One region of the Morganella sp. GD04133 genome, then DNA from elsewhere that is predicted to be linked to it. Evidence: predicted binding sites of a transcription regulator. Region 1 holds the regulator's gene; the other holds the start of a gene.
What was found. The regulator LexA, encoded in region 1, represses DNA repair genes until DNA is damaged. The targets are predictions, from matches to a motif close to TNCTGTATGTACATACAGNA.
Positions count from the first base shown of each region.

Region 1 (5,876 bases):
CGTGATGCAATAAACATCCCCGGGGTAACCGCAAAGGCCGCAGTCAGGGACCCGGCGATATACAGTACCATTCCCGCCATTGCCATCGGTCTGCGGCCAAATTTGTCCACCAGATACCCGGAAATAAGCTGTCCCGCACCTAATACAAGAATAAACAACGAGATAGTTGACTGAATCAACGACTCACTGCTGCCCAGGCCTTTTGCAATTGCCGGAATAGCCGGTAAATAAAGATCAATACCTAATGGCCCTAATAACACAATGACTAACAATAAAAGCAATAAATTCCGCATACCGTTAAATTTCACTCAGCACCTGATGACAGCAGAAAATACACGCAATTATTATTTTTTACAACCATCAATTACAACTAACACTGTGAATTAAAAGAAAAAATAACACTGTATATTTCATTATATAATGAAATTATCATCACCCGGAATTTTATTATTTAATGGCGGTGTGAATAGCCACCAATACTACTTATTTTGTAAGTAAGAAAAACAATACACATCGATTCAAGTCCTGACATATACTACTATCATAATTTATGTATTTTACGGAAACATTGGGATATTTTAGCCTTCTTGTTTTCTCATAACACCATCCTGAAATTTAACAAACTACCTGTCCCCATAATGCGGGACAATAATCACACTGACTGCTTATCTGCGATTTCAGTAAAGCGGGAGACCGTAGTCAAATTACCCATTTTAAACTTAAAATCAGCATCAATATCTTTATATTAGGTATAATCACCACTAAATATCAGAATATTCCGCTTACTCTTCATTCGTGTAAGATGTTAAAAACCGGATATCTTTTGTAACAATATGAAATCGCTGAGGTTATAGTGTTGATACGTAATATTTCCACCTTTATTGTTTCCCGTTTGTTGATTTTTTGTATCTATTACATATTAAAAGGGTATCGATTATACTTTTTAAAGAAACCATTTGAGGAAACAAATACGCCAAGTTAAATTTTTATATTATTATATGACAACCGTTTATCTTCATAATTTATGACAATATATGATAAATATGAGTTGGCAATGTTTATTGGCGGCAGAATAAAATGTCAGCGTCTGAAAAATTGTCTGACAGGCAAAGAGCTTTCAATAAAAATTAATATCTCACAACAGCAGTTATCCCGTTACGAAACGGGAGCGAGCTTAATTCCTCTGGATAAATTATTAATGCTCGCAAACATCCTGAATATTAATGTTAATTATTTTTTTGATGAAATGGGTTGTGCTGAAGAATAAGTTTTAATTTGACAAACATTAATATGTTATTGTTTAACCAGACTGACAGAAGATAATGAGCAATAAAACAGATAATAACCTGAATACCAGCATTAACGAGATGTATAAGATCATCGGCGGACAAATCCGCAAAATGCGCAGGATCACCGGCGTCACATCGACAGAACTGGGCGATTTGATCGGCGTATCACAACAGCAAATCTCCCGCTATGAAATCGGCAGCACAAAAATTTCCCTGGAAATCATTCTGAGAATATCCCAGGTCTTCAGTGTCTCTCCCTACTATTTTATTGAAGACAGCCTGCTTTTTTTTACCCGTCATCATCTTCCTGATGACAATATGTTCACCGGCAGCACCGATGCCGGCGTCAATACGGAACCGGATACCCGCCTGCCGGAATACTGACGTGATACAGCACCGCGGTTGTGGTGCTGTCTGGTTTATACCGGCTGGGTGGTAACATCCAGCCACTGTGCGTTTGTCAGTTCCGCCAGTCGTACAGGTGTCAGCCGGACAGCGGAATTGGCTGACCCCGCCGCCGGTAATACAGTGTCATATTCCCGGAGCGAATGATCCGCATAAACAGCCAGCGGTACCGGCAGCCCGAACGGACAGACTCCCCCGACCGGATGACCGGTAAACTGCACCACTTCCTCTGCATTCAGCATTTTGGCTTTGCAACCGAACTGTGTTTTGAATTTTTTATTATCCAGCCGGGCATCCCCCGCCATCACAATCAGGATTGCACTGTCATCTGTCAGCTTAAAGGAAAGTGTTTTGCAGATTTGGCCGGGGCGGACGCCATGAACATCTGCGGCCTGGCTGACCGTGGCGGTCGGCTGTGTGGTTTCAATAATCGTGACATCCGGGGCATGCGTGCCGAACCAGGCACGAACCGTTTCGATACTCATTCAGGACTCCATTTTATTATCATGTGCTTTTTATGTGTTTGCCCTGACAGCTCACCATAATTTGCCCTGAATTGGCAGCCCTTTTTTGACAAAATAGCACGGATACCGGTTATTCTGCCGGAATTCATGCTAGAGTGAGCTGTTCATATATTTATTGATTAACGGAAGGTGATGTCATGCAACCTGTTGATATTCAGACTTTATTAAAAAAAGCAGAAGCACTGTGTCTGTCCCGCAGTGTACGCATGACGTCTCAGCGAAAATCGATACTGCAACTGATCGCCGATCAGCCCGGTGCCATCAGTGCCTATGAGCTGCTGGATCTGCTTCGTGAAACCGAGCCGCAGGCAAAACCGCCGACCATCTACCGCGGCCTGGAATTCCTGCTGGAGCAAGGATTTATCCACAAAATTGAATCCACCAACAGCTTTGTGATGTGCCCGCATTTTGATAAACCCAGCCATACGTCGGTGCTGTTTATCTGCGATCGCTGCAACAGTGTGACAGAGCGGGATGGTGAGGCAATTGATTCACAAATCAGTCAGCTGGCGGATGCCGCGCAGTTTCATATCCGCCACAGTGTGATTGAGGCACACGGATACTGCCGCCCTTGTTATGATATTGAATCCTGTACCCGCAGAGATAAATGCCGGCATGACCATGAGCATGATGAGCCGCGTAAACGCGGGCGCTGAAAAACAAAAACCACAGTGTCCGTCTCCGGTGTACTGTGGTTTTTAAGCGGATACCCTTTCAGGCGGCTGTCCGGGAAATCAGTGCCAGTCGTTGTTACGGATCACACCCACTGCCAGACCTTCGACAGTAAAGTTCTGTTCCCGTAAATCCACCACGATCGGGCTGAATTCTTCGTTTTCAGCGTGCAGCTCAATCTTGCTGCCCACTTTCTTAAACCGTTTGACCGTCACTTCATCTTCGATACGGGCAACCACTACCTGGCCGTTATGCACGTCCTGGGTTTTATGCACCGCAAGTAAATCACCGTCCATAATGCCGATATCTTTCATTGACATACCGTTTACCCGCAGCAGGAAATCTGCACTCGGTTTAAACAGCATCGGGTCAATCTGATAACGGCTTTCGATATGTTCCTGCGCTAATAAAGGCTCACCCGCCGCCACACGGCCGATTAATGGTAAACCTTCATCCTCTTCTTCTTCCAGAAGCAGACGGATCCCCCGGGACGCCCCGGAGACAATCTCAATGACGCCTTTACGCGCCAGGGCTTTCAGGTGCTCTTCCGCCGCATTCGGAGAGCGAAAACCCAGGCGTGCCGCAATTTCTGCACGCGTCGGTGGCATGCCCGTCTGCGAAATATGGTCACGAACAAGGTCATAGACCTGTTGCTGCCGTGCCGTCAGTGCTTTCATTTCGCCCCCTGTTTGTTTATACAGTCAGACTGTGAGTATATACAGGTATTCCGGGATTGGGAACCATAACATGAGGAAAATACGTGTTGCGCCGCAGGTTTCACAAAAAAGCAGCTGTTAAAGACGCTGGAACCAGCTGATAAACAGCATAATCCAGACAAACAGCCCCAGTAATGTGGCGATAAACACGGCAGCGGACCCCATATCTTTAGCGCGGCCGGACAGCTCGTGGTACTCCGTGCCGATACGATCAACCACCGCCTCAATCGCACTGTTGATAAGCTCAATCACCACCACCAGCACCACCGAACCAATCAGCAGCACCCGCTCAACAGCGGTAAATGAGAAAACAAAGGCGATAATAATGGCCGGGATCAGCGTCAGCAATTCCTGACGGATAGCGGCTTCATTTTTCCATGCCGCAATAAGTCCTTTTTTTGAATAGCCTGCCGCTTTAATTAATCGTTTAAATCCGGTATTTTTCTTCATTTCTGTCACTGTTAGTAATGTGATTACCTGACTGAGCGTTGCCGTTTTCCGCGATTTTATTGCTGCCGCAACACAGATCTGGCTCCGCCTTTCTGGTATGCTGAACGCGAATTGTCAACAAGAGGCTTCATACATTTATGTCACTTTGGCGTAAAATATACTATAACGTATTGAATTTACCTTTAAAACTATTGGTAAAAAGCAAGCCGATCCCGACGGATCCGGTCAGTGAGCTGGGGCTGGATACACAACGTCCGACACTCTATGTTCTTCCTTATCACTCTAAGGCGGACCTGCTGACACTGCGTCGTCAGTGTCTTGCACAGGGCATGCCGGATCCGCTGGAAGATAATGTTATCGGTAATACCACATTACCGGGCTATGTCTTTATTGATGACGGCCCGCGTGTATTCCGTTATTACTCCCTGAATCCGCGTAAAGATTCCGTCCATATTTTCCACGCCTATCTGGATCTGCACCGTAATAATCCGGCACTGGATATTCAGATGCTGCCGGTCTCTGTGATGTTTGGTCGTTCACCGGGCCGCGAAGGGCACCACGGTGTGCCGCATCTGCGTCTGTTAAACGGGATCCAGAAATTTTTCGCCGTACTCTGGCTGGGACGCGACAGTTTTGTCCGCTTCTCACAGCCGGTGTCGATGGGCGCAATGGCTTCTGAACACGGCACCGACACTATTATCGCCAATAAACTGGCCCGTGTCGCCCGTATTCACTTCTCCCGTCAGCGTCTGGCCGCTATCGGTCCGAAGCTGCCGGTGCGTCAGGAGCTGTTCAATAAGCTGCTGAAGTCCAAAGCGATTGAAAAAGCCGTTGAGGATGAAGCGAAGGCCAAAAAAATCACCATTGAAAAAGCGCGGCAAAATGCGGTTTCCATGATGAACGAAGTGGCTGCTAACTTCACCTATGACGCCCTGCGCGTGGCTGATCGTGTCCTCGGCTGGACGTGGAACCGCCTGTATCAGGGGCTGAATGTCCATAATGCGGAACGGGTGCGCCAGCTGGCACAGGACGGTCACGAGATAGTGTATGTTCCCTGCCACCGCAGCCACATGGATTATCTGCTGCTCTCCTATGTGCTCTATCATCAGGGGCTGGTGCCGCCGCATATCGCGGCCGGGATTAACCTCAACTTCTGGCCGGCGGGGCCGATTTTCCGCCGCCTCGGTGCGTTCTTTATCCGCCGCAGCTTCAAGGGCAATAAACTCTACTCCACGGTTTTCCGTGAATATCTGAGTGAACTGTTCTCCCGCGGTTATTCCATCGAATACTTTGTCGAGGGCGGTCGTTCCCGTACCGGGCGTCTGCTGGAGCCGAAAACCGGCACACTGTCGATGACGCTTCAGGCCATGCTGCGCGGAGACTCACGGCCTATCACCCTGGTGCCAGTCTATATCGGGTATGAGCATGTGATGGAAGTAGGCACATACGCCAAAGAACTGCGCGGTGCCACCAAACAGAAAGAAGGTTTTATCCAGATGGTGCGCGGCCTGCGCAAACTGCGTAACCTCGGTCAGGGCTATGTGAACTTCGGACAGCCGATCCCGTTGTCACAATACCTGACAAAACAGGTGCCGGAATGGCGTGACGCAATCGACCCGGTCGAGCCGCAGCGTCCGTCCTGGCTGACACCGACCGCCACCTCTCTGGCTGATAACATCATGGTGAGCATCAATAATGCTGCTGCCGCCAACGCTATCAACCTGTGTACCACGGCTCTGCTGGCTTCCCGCCAGCGCGCGCTGACCCGCGAACAGCTGATCGAACAGCTCGACTGCTATCTCCAGCTGCTGCGCAATGTG
Region 1 covers NZ_JAODZS010000049.1:14,713-20,588, reverse strand. Annotated here, with positions in the region: gene N7387_RS19135 (multidrug effflux MFS transporter) at 1-293, opposite strand, end outside; gene N7387_RS19130 (helix-turn-helix transcriptional regulator) at 1,055-1,267, shown strand; gene N7387_RS19125 (helix-turn-helix transcriptional regulator) at 1,323-1,673, shown strand; gene N7387_RS19120 (YbaK/EbsC family protein) at 1,709-2,179, opposite strand; gene zur (zinc uptake transcriptional repressor Zur) at 2,356-2,874, shown strand; gene lexA (transcriptional repressor LexA) at 2,953-3,567, opposite strand; gene N7387_RS19105 (diacylglycerol kinase) at 3,685-4,056, opposite strand; gene plsB (glycerol-3-phosphate 1-O-acyltransferase PlsB) at 4,194-5,876, shown strand, end outside.

Region 2 (5,876 bases), on a different contig from region 1:
GTCAGTGTCAGTTCCGCGCCACTGAAACGGTAAATGGCCTGCCAGTCATCACCGACAGCAAACAGTGTGGTCTGCGGATTCTGAGCCCGCAGCGCGTGGATCAGTTTTGCCCGCAGGGGTGAGATATCCTGGAATTCGTCCACCAGCACCGCTTTCCACGGCGAGATAAAGCGCCCTTTTTCAATCAGGTTCACCGCCTGATGGATAAGCCCGGAAAAATCTGTCGCTCCCTCGTCTTTCAGGGCACTTTTCCAGGCTTTTAAAAACGGGGCCATCAGTTTGATTTGTTTTGTGAATTCGGGCGCGATATCCGGCGGGGCGGATTCAATCATCACTTTCTGGCTGCCGCCGTTCATGCGCATCAGGCTGAGCCAGCGGTCAATCCTCGGCACTATGCGGCGGCACAGAGTTTCATCTTCCCAGTATTCACCCTCATCCACCAGCCAGTTCATACTGCCGCTGATAAGTTCGCGCCAGCCTTTTGCCTGCGCTTTTTTCTCACGGCACTGCGTCTGCCAGACCGATTTAATCAGTTCATGACGGGCGGCTGTGTCGCTTTCCAGCGTACTGATAACCGGCGATTTATTGGATGCCTCGCGGATAATATGCAGTGCGAGGGCATGAAAGGTTTTACTGCGGATCTCTTCTGTATGCAGACAGGTGCGGATCCGTTCATTCATTTCGTCCGCCGCCTGCCGCCCGAAGGCCAGCATCAGGATCTGATCCGGCAGCGCCTGCTGACGGCGCAGCAGCCAGCCTGCCCGCGCCACCAGTACTGAGGTTTTACCGCTTCCGGCTCCCGCCAGTACCAGCACAGAAGGCTCACCATTGACCACCGCCTCACTCTGCGACGTATTCAGCGGGGAGGATTCCACATTGGCAAAGAAATCCGCATAGGTTTCAAGGCATTGTTCTGTCCATTCACGGTTGCGCTGACGGCGTTTTTCCCCGGTGTGACTGAGCCAGTCCAGACAAAACTGATATGACTGCGCGCAGTTATCAAAATTGACCAGACGCGCACGGGGCAGCGGCAGTGCCGCAAAGGCGTGCAGAATACTGTCATGCAGTTTCTGACTTTCCGGCTGTGTCAGCCAGCGATCGGCCTGAATCACCGCCTTAATGTCACTGACCTGTTTATCCAGCACCCCCGCGCTGACCACGCTCATTTCATCACTCCAGCGTGACCAGATATCAGTAACATACTGATAAAATGCCTGAGTTTCCTGCCACTGAGTACCGTGCAGACGCACAACCTGCTCATCCGGCAGTTCAAACTCCAGTTCGCCCCAGACGATACCGCGTTTACATTGAATATTGATTAACTCATTGAAAGGAATAACATACCGGTGTTTTGCCCCGCTGACTTCGATACCTGCGTTGAGTAACCGCACGCGGTTGTAAGGATGCCGGGCCAGTGTCTGCCCCATTTGTGTTGATTTTAATTCCATGTGTTCCGCACCGTTACAAGATTGAAATCAATATGTGATAAAACCAGATGTGGTAAAACGTATGCCAGCGCCATACCATTATCATATTACAGGAAAGACACAATTAGTTTACTGCCAAATTCCCGTTAAGGGTATTTCTGACTCACTGAGGTTATTGTGCTTGCAGCGTTTTCCGGCTTCAGCCGGTATATTTATAACAGCCATTTTCTTTATTATTTCCGCATTCTGATTGCGCTGACAGGGACCACACTGGTGCCTTGGCTGCTGCACATGCCGCCGAAGGTGACCATTGCCCTGACGCTCGGGATGGTCGCCGCCGCACTGACAGACCTGGATGACCGGCTCGCCGGGCGTCTGCGTAATCTGTTTATCACGCTGATCTCTTTTTTTGTCGCGTCTGCGTCAATTGAACTGCTGTATGACCACCACCTCCTGTTTATGGCAGGTCTTGCGGTATCAACCAGCGGGTTTATTCTGCTGGGTGCGCTCGGGCAGCGTTACGCCACCATTGCCTTCGGGGCACTGCTGATCGCGATTTACACCATGCTGGGAAAAAACCTGTTTGATGACTGGTATCAGCAGCCGCTGTTACTGCTGACCGGGGCGGTCTGGTACAACCTGCTGACCCTGACCGGGCACCTGTTTTTCCCTGTCCGTCCTCTTCAGGATAATCTCGCCCGCTATTATATGCAGCTTTCTGATTATCTGGAGGCAAAAGCGAACCTGTTTGATCCGGATATCGAAGAGGATTATCAGCAATCCGTCTTTGAACTGGCGATGGCAAACAGCGCGCTGACGGAAGCGATGCATCAGGCGAAAACCACGCTGTTTTCCCGCCTGAAAGGCGATCGCGGACAACGCAGTACCCGCCATGCCCTTCATTATTACTTTGTCGCCCAGGATATTCATGAGCGGGCAAGCTCATCCCATATCCAGTATCAGAATTTAAGTAATGAACTGCGTTACAGCGACATTATGTTCCGCTTTCAGCGGCTGATGACCATGCAGGGACACGCCTGCGCCGCTGTTGCACAGGCCATTTTGCAGCGCCGGAAATATCACCATAACCCGCGTTTTGAGCGGACATTTTCGTATCTGGAAAACTCCCTCAACCTGCTGGAGCAGCAAAAACCCGGCAACAGCAGTGTCATGGCTCTGCGCCATCTGCTGACCAACCTGCGCGGGGTCGATTCCCAGCTGAAAGGGCTGACCGCAGAGCAGACGCAACTTCCGGCAGAAAAGATGCAGGAAGATGCGCGCCTGTCCAACGAAAACTTACAGGGACTGCGTGATATCTGGGCACGGGTCCGGCAGAACCTGACGCCGCGATCCGCGCTGTTCCGCCATGCTATCCGGATGTCGCTGTTACTGTGTGCCGGTTACGCCATCATCCTGACCTTTGATTTAACCCGCGGTTACTGGATTATGCTGACCAGCCTGTTTGTCTGCCAGCCGAACTACAGTGCCACACGGCGCCGCCTGATGCTGCGTATCACAGGGACACTCGCCGGGATCCTTATCGGCCTGCCGATCATGTATTTTGTGCCGTCTTATGAGGGACAGCTTATTCTGATGGTACTGTCCGGGCTGATGTTCTTTGTGTTCCGTACCAGTCAGTATGCCCAGGCCACCATTTTTATCACCCTGCTGGTGCTGTTCAGTTTTAACCTGCTGGGTGAAGGGTTTGATATCGCCATTCACCGCATTATTGATACCCTTATCGGCTGCGGACTTGCCTGGTTTGCCGTCAGTTATATCTGGCCGGACTGGAAATACCGCCAGCTGCCGCTGGTGATCGACCGCACGATGCAGGCAAACGGCCGTTATCTGGAACAAATTCTGCAGCAGTATTACAACGGTAAAACTGACAGCCTGGAGTACCGGGTTGCCCGCCGTGATGCCCATATCAGCGACGGGGAATTTGCCTCGGTGGTGGCGAATATATCCTCAGAGCCGAGCAGTTACCGCACATCACAGGATGAGGCGTTCCGCCTGCTTTGCCTCAATCACACGCTGCTCAGTTATATTTCCGCGCTCGGGGCTCACCGTACCAAACTCACGGATGACACTATTCTGCGTCTGCTGAATGATGCTATCCGCTATATTGAGGCCGCCCTGCAAAAAGGACACCGGGAAGATTTACAGATTCAGGCTATTGCTGATGCACTCGCACAGCGCCTGGATAAATGTACCTGTGACAATAACAGCACCGAGCAACTGGTGCTGGAGCAGATCCGTCTGTTACTCAGCCTGACACCGGACATTACCGGGCTTATCCGGCAGATCAATGATAAAGAGTATAACCGGCAGCCTTCCGCCGGACGGTTCCGCCGCAAAAAACAGACTGCGGAGAAAGAAACACCGCACAGCTGACTTCGGCTCCCGGGGAAAAACGCATTTCCCCGGGATGACTGAGCTGTTTAGTTCAGCCTGCCGTGCCAGTGGATAAGATCCTCCCGCAGTGCTTTTGGTAATACTGCACTGTGGCACCCCTCAATGGCTCCGGCGATAGCAAACAGTAACTTCAGCTCATTCTGCGGCCGCGCTTTGACCTTCAGAAAACTCGCTTTGGCGCCCAGTAAATAGAGATCATCCACCCTGCGGATCCCTGCCTGCCATAAACGACGTTCCAGTGCCCTGTCCACATTCGGCAGATCTTTAATCCGCGACGGCAGCTGCTGACGTGACTGTGCATGTTCCCGCGCATGCAGGTAGGTCTGGTAAAAAAGAAACTCACACTGCTGAGGGCACTGCCATACCGCATCCGGTACGCGGTAGTAGTTAATCCGCATCGGCAGGATCCGCTTGGGATACGTGAACCGGTCATTCAGTTCCAGCCGGCAGAATAATTCGCGGGTGGCTTCTGTGCTTTTCAGCCAGAGCTGGCTGTTGGCTATCAGTGCGAACGTGACGCGGTCAATGGATAATCCCATACACCCGAACTGTGATTTCAGGCGGATCCGGCCGAACGGCTGTGTGCTGTGTTGAAGACGATCAAACTGAACATCTGACAATTTCAAATAATCCTTCATATTATCAGTCCTTTGAAAGCAGGTTAAACGTATCGTTGTGTCATTCCCTGACTGAGCTCAGCTGTCGCCACAAAATAAGGAATGTTTCTCCGATTGCCAACGATAAATTCGTATTTGTATCCGGCAAACCTGAATTTTGCGAGTTGTATGGAAAAAATTTACTTGATCTGAGTAGAATTGGATTATACTGTATACATATACAGTATCACTATGTGAGGTTAACTATGCGCCAGCAGGCAACCCGGGAATACATCCCTGTAACACCGGCATCTGTGTCATCCACCCTTGCGGGGGACCACCGTCCGGCCGGAATGGTCAGCGAACTGGTTTATCGCAATAATGATATCGTCCTGACTCATATTCTGCTTCCTTTATTACGTCAGCTTGCCGGGGAGTCCCGCTGGCTGTTATGGCTCTCTCCGGGCGCAAAACTTAACCGTACCTGGTTATCGCAGAATCAGCTGCCGGGTGATAAAGTCATGCAGTTGTCCCGCATTCCGGCAATCAACAGTGTTGCCGCTATGGAGAAAGCGCTCGCCAGCGGTAACTACAGTGTGGTTCTGGGCTGGCTGCCGGCACTGACTGAGCAGGAGAACGCCCGGTTACAGCGCGCTGCGGAACAGGGCGGCTGCCTCGGCTTTATTATGCGCCCGCAGGAATGGCATCATGACAGTGCGCCTGTTACACGACAACTGAATACATTACAAATTCACTCTTTCCCTTATCATTAAGGAAAATTAAGAATATTCTCAGCTTTTTTTACATGCCCGTATCATTTGCTCTGCTTAATTAATAAAATTACACTATTTCAACGTGTTAAGTTAAATATCCAAAGAAATTGACTATTTTGTATGTTTATGAATCAGTACAGTTTTTTACATTTTTTTAGTCGAATTCCGCAGGACAGGCTTGTAACTTTTAAAGTTCGCTGTAGACTTTACACCGTTAAGGTAGTGCTTAAAATTCCCTGTTGGGAGCTATTTACTAAATAGCGCACATAATCCCTGACTATTTTTAAAAACCAAAGGCGAAAATAAGGCTATTTAAGCCAGAGCCAATTTGGATGATAACGAGGCGTAAAATGAAAAAGACAGCTATCGCAGTAGCAGTGGCAGTGGCAGCTTTCGCAAGCGTTGCGCAGGCAGCTCCAAAAGACAATACCTGGTATACCGGTGGTAAATTAGGTTGGTCTCAGTATCAGAATACCGGTAGCACTATCGGTAACACCGGTCCGACTCATAAAGATCAGATCGGCGCTGGTATCTATGCTGGTTATCAGCACAACCAGTACATGGGCTTTGAATTAGGTTATGACTGGTTAGGTCGTATGCCTTACAAAGGTGACGAAAATAACGGCGCATTCAAAGCACAGGGCGTTCAGCTGACTACCAAACTG
Region 2 covers NZ_JAODZS010000056.1:7,568-13,443, forward strand. Annotated here, with positions in the region: gene helD (DNA helicase IV) at 1-1,448, opposite strand, end outside; gene yccS (YccS family putative transporter) at 1,605-3,821, shown strand; gene N7387_RS19905 (TfoX/Sxy family DNA transformation protein) at 3,869-4,480, opposite strand; gene sulA (SOS-induced cell division inhibitor SulA) at 4,705-5,211, shown strand; gene ompA (porin OmpA) at 5,562-5,876, shown strand, end outside.
Region 2: sulA (SOS-induced cell division inhibitor SulA) is a predicted target of LexA. The motif match lies at 4,666-4,685, and genes of this name have one in related genera.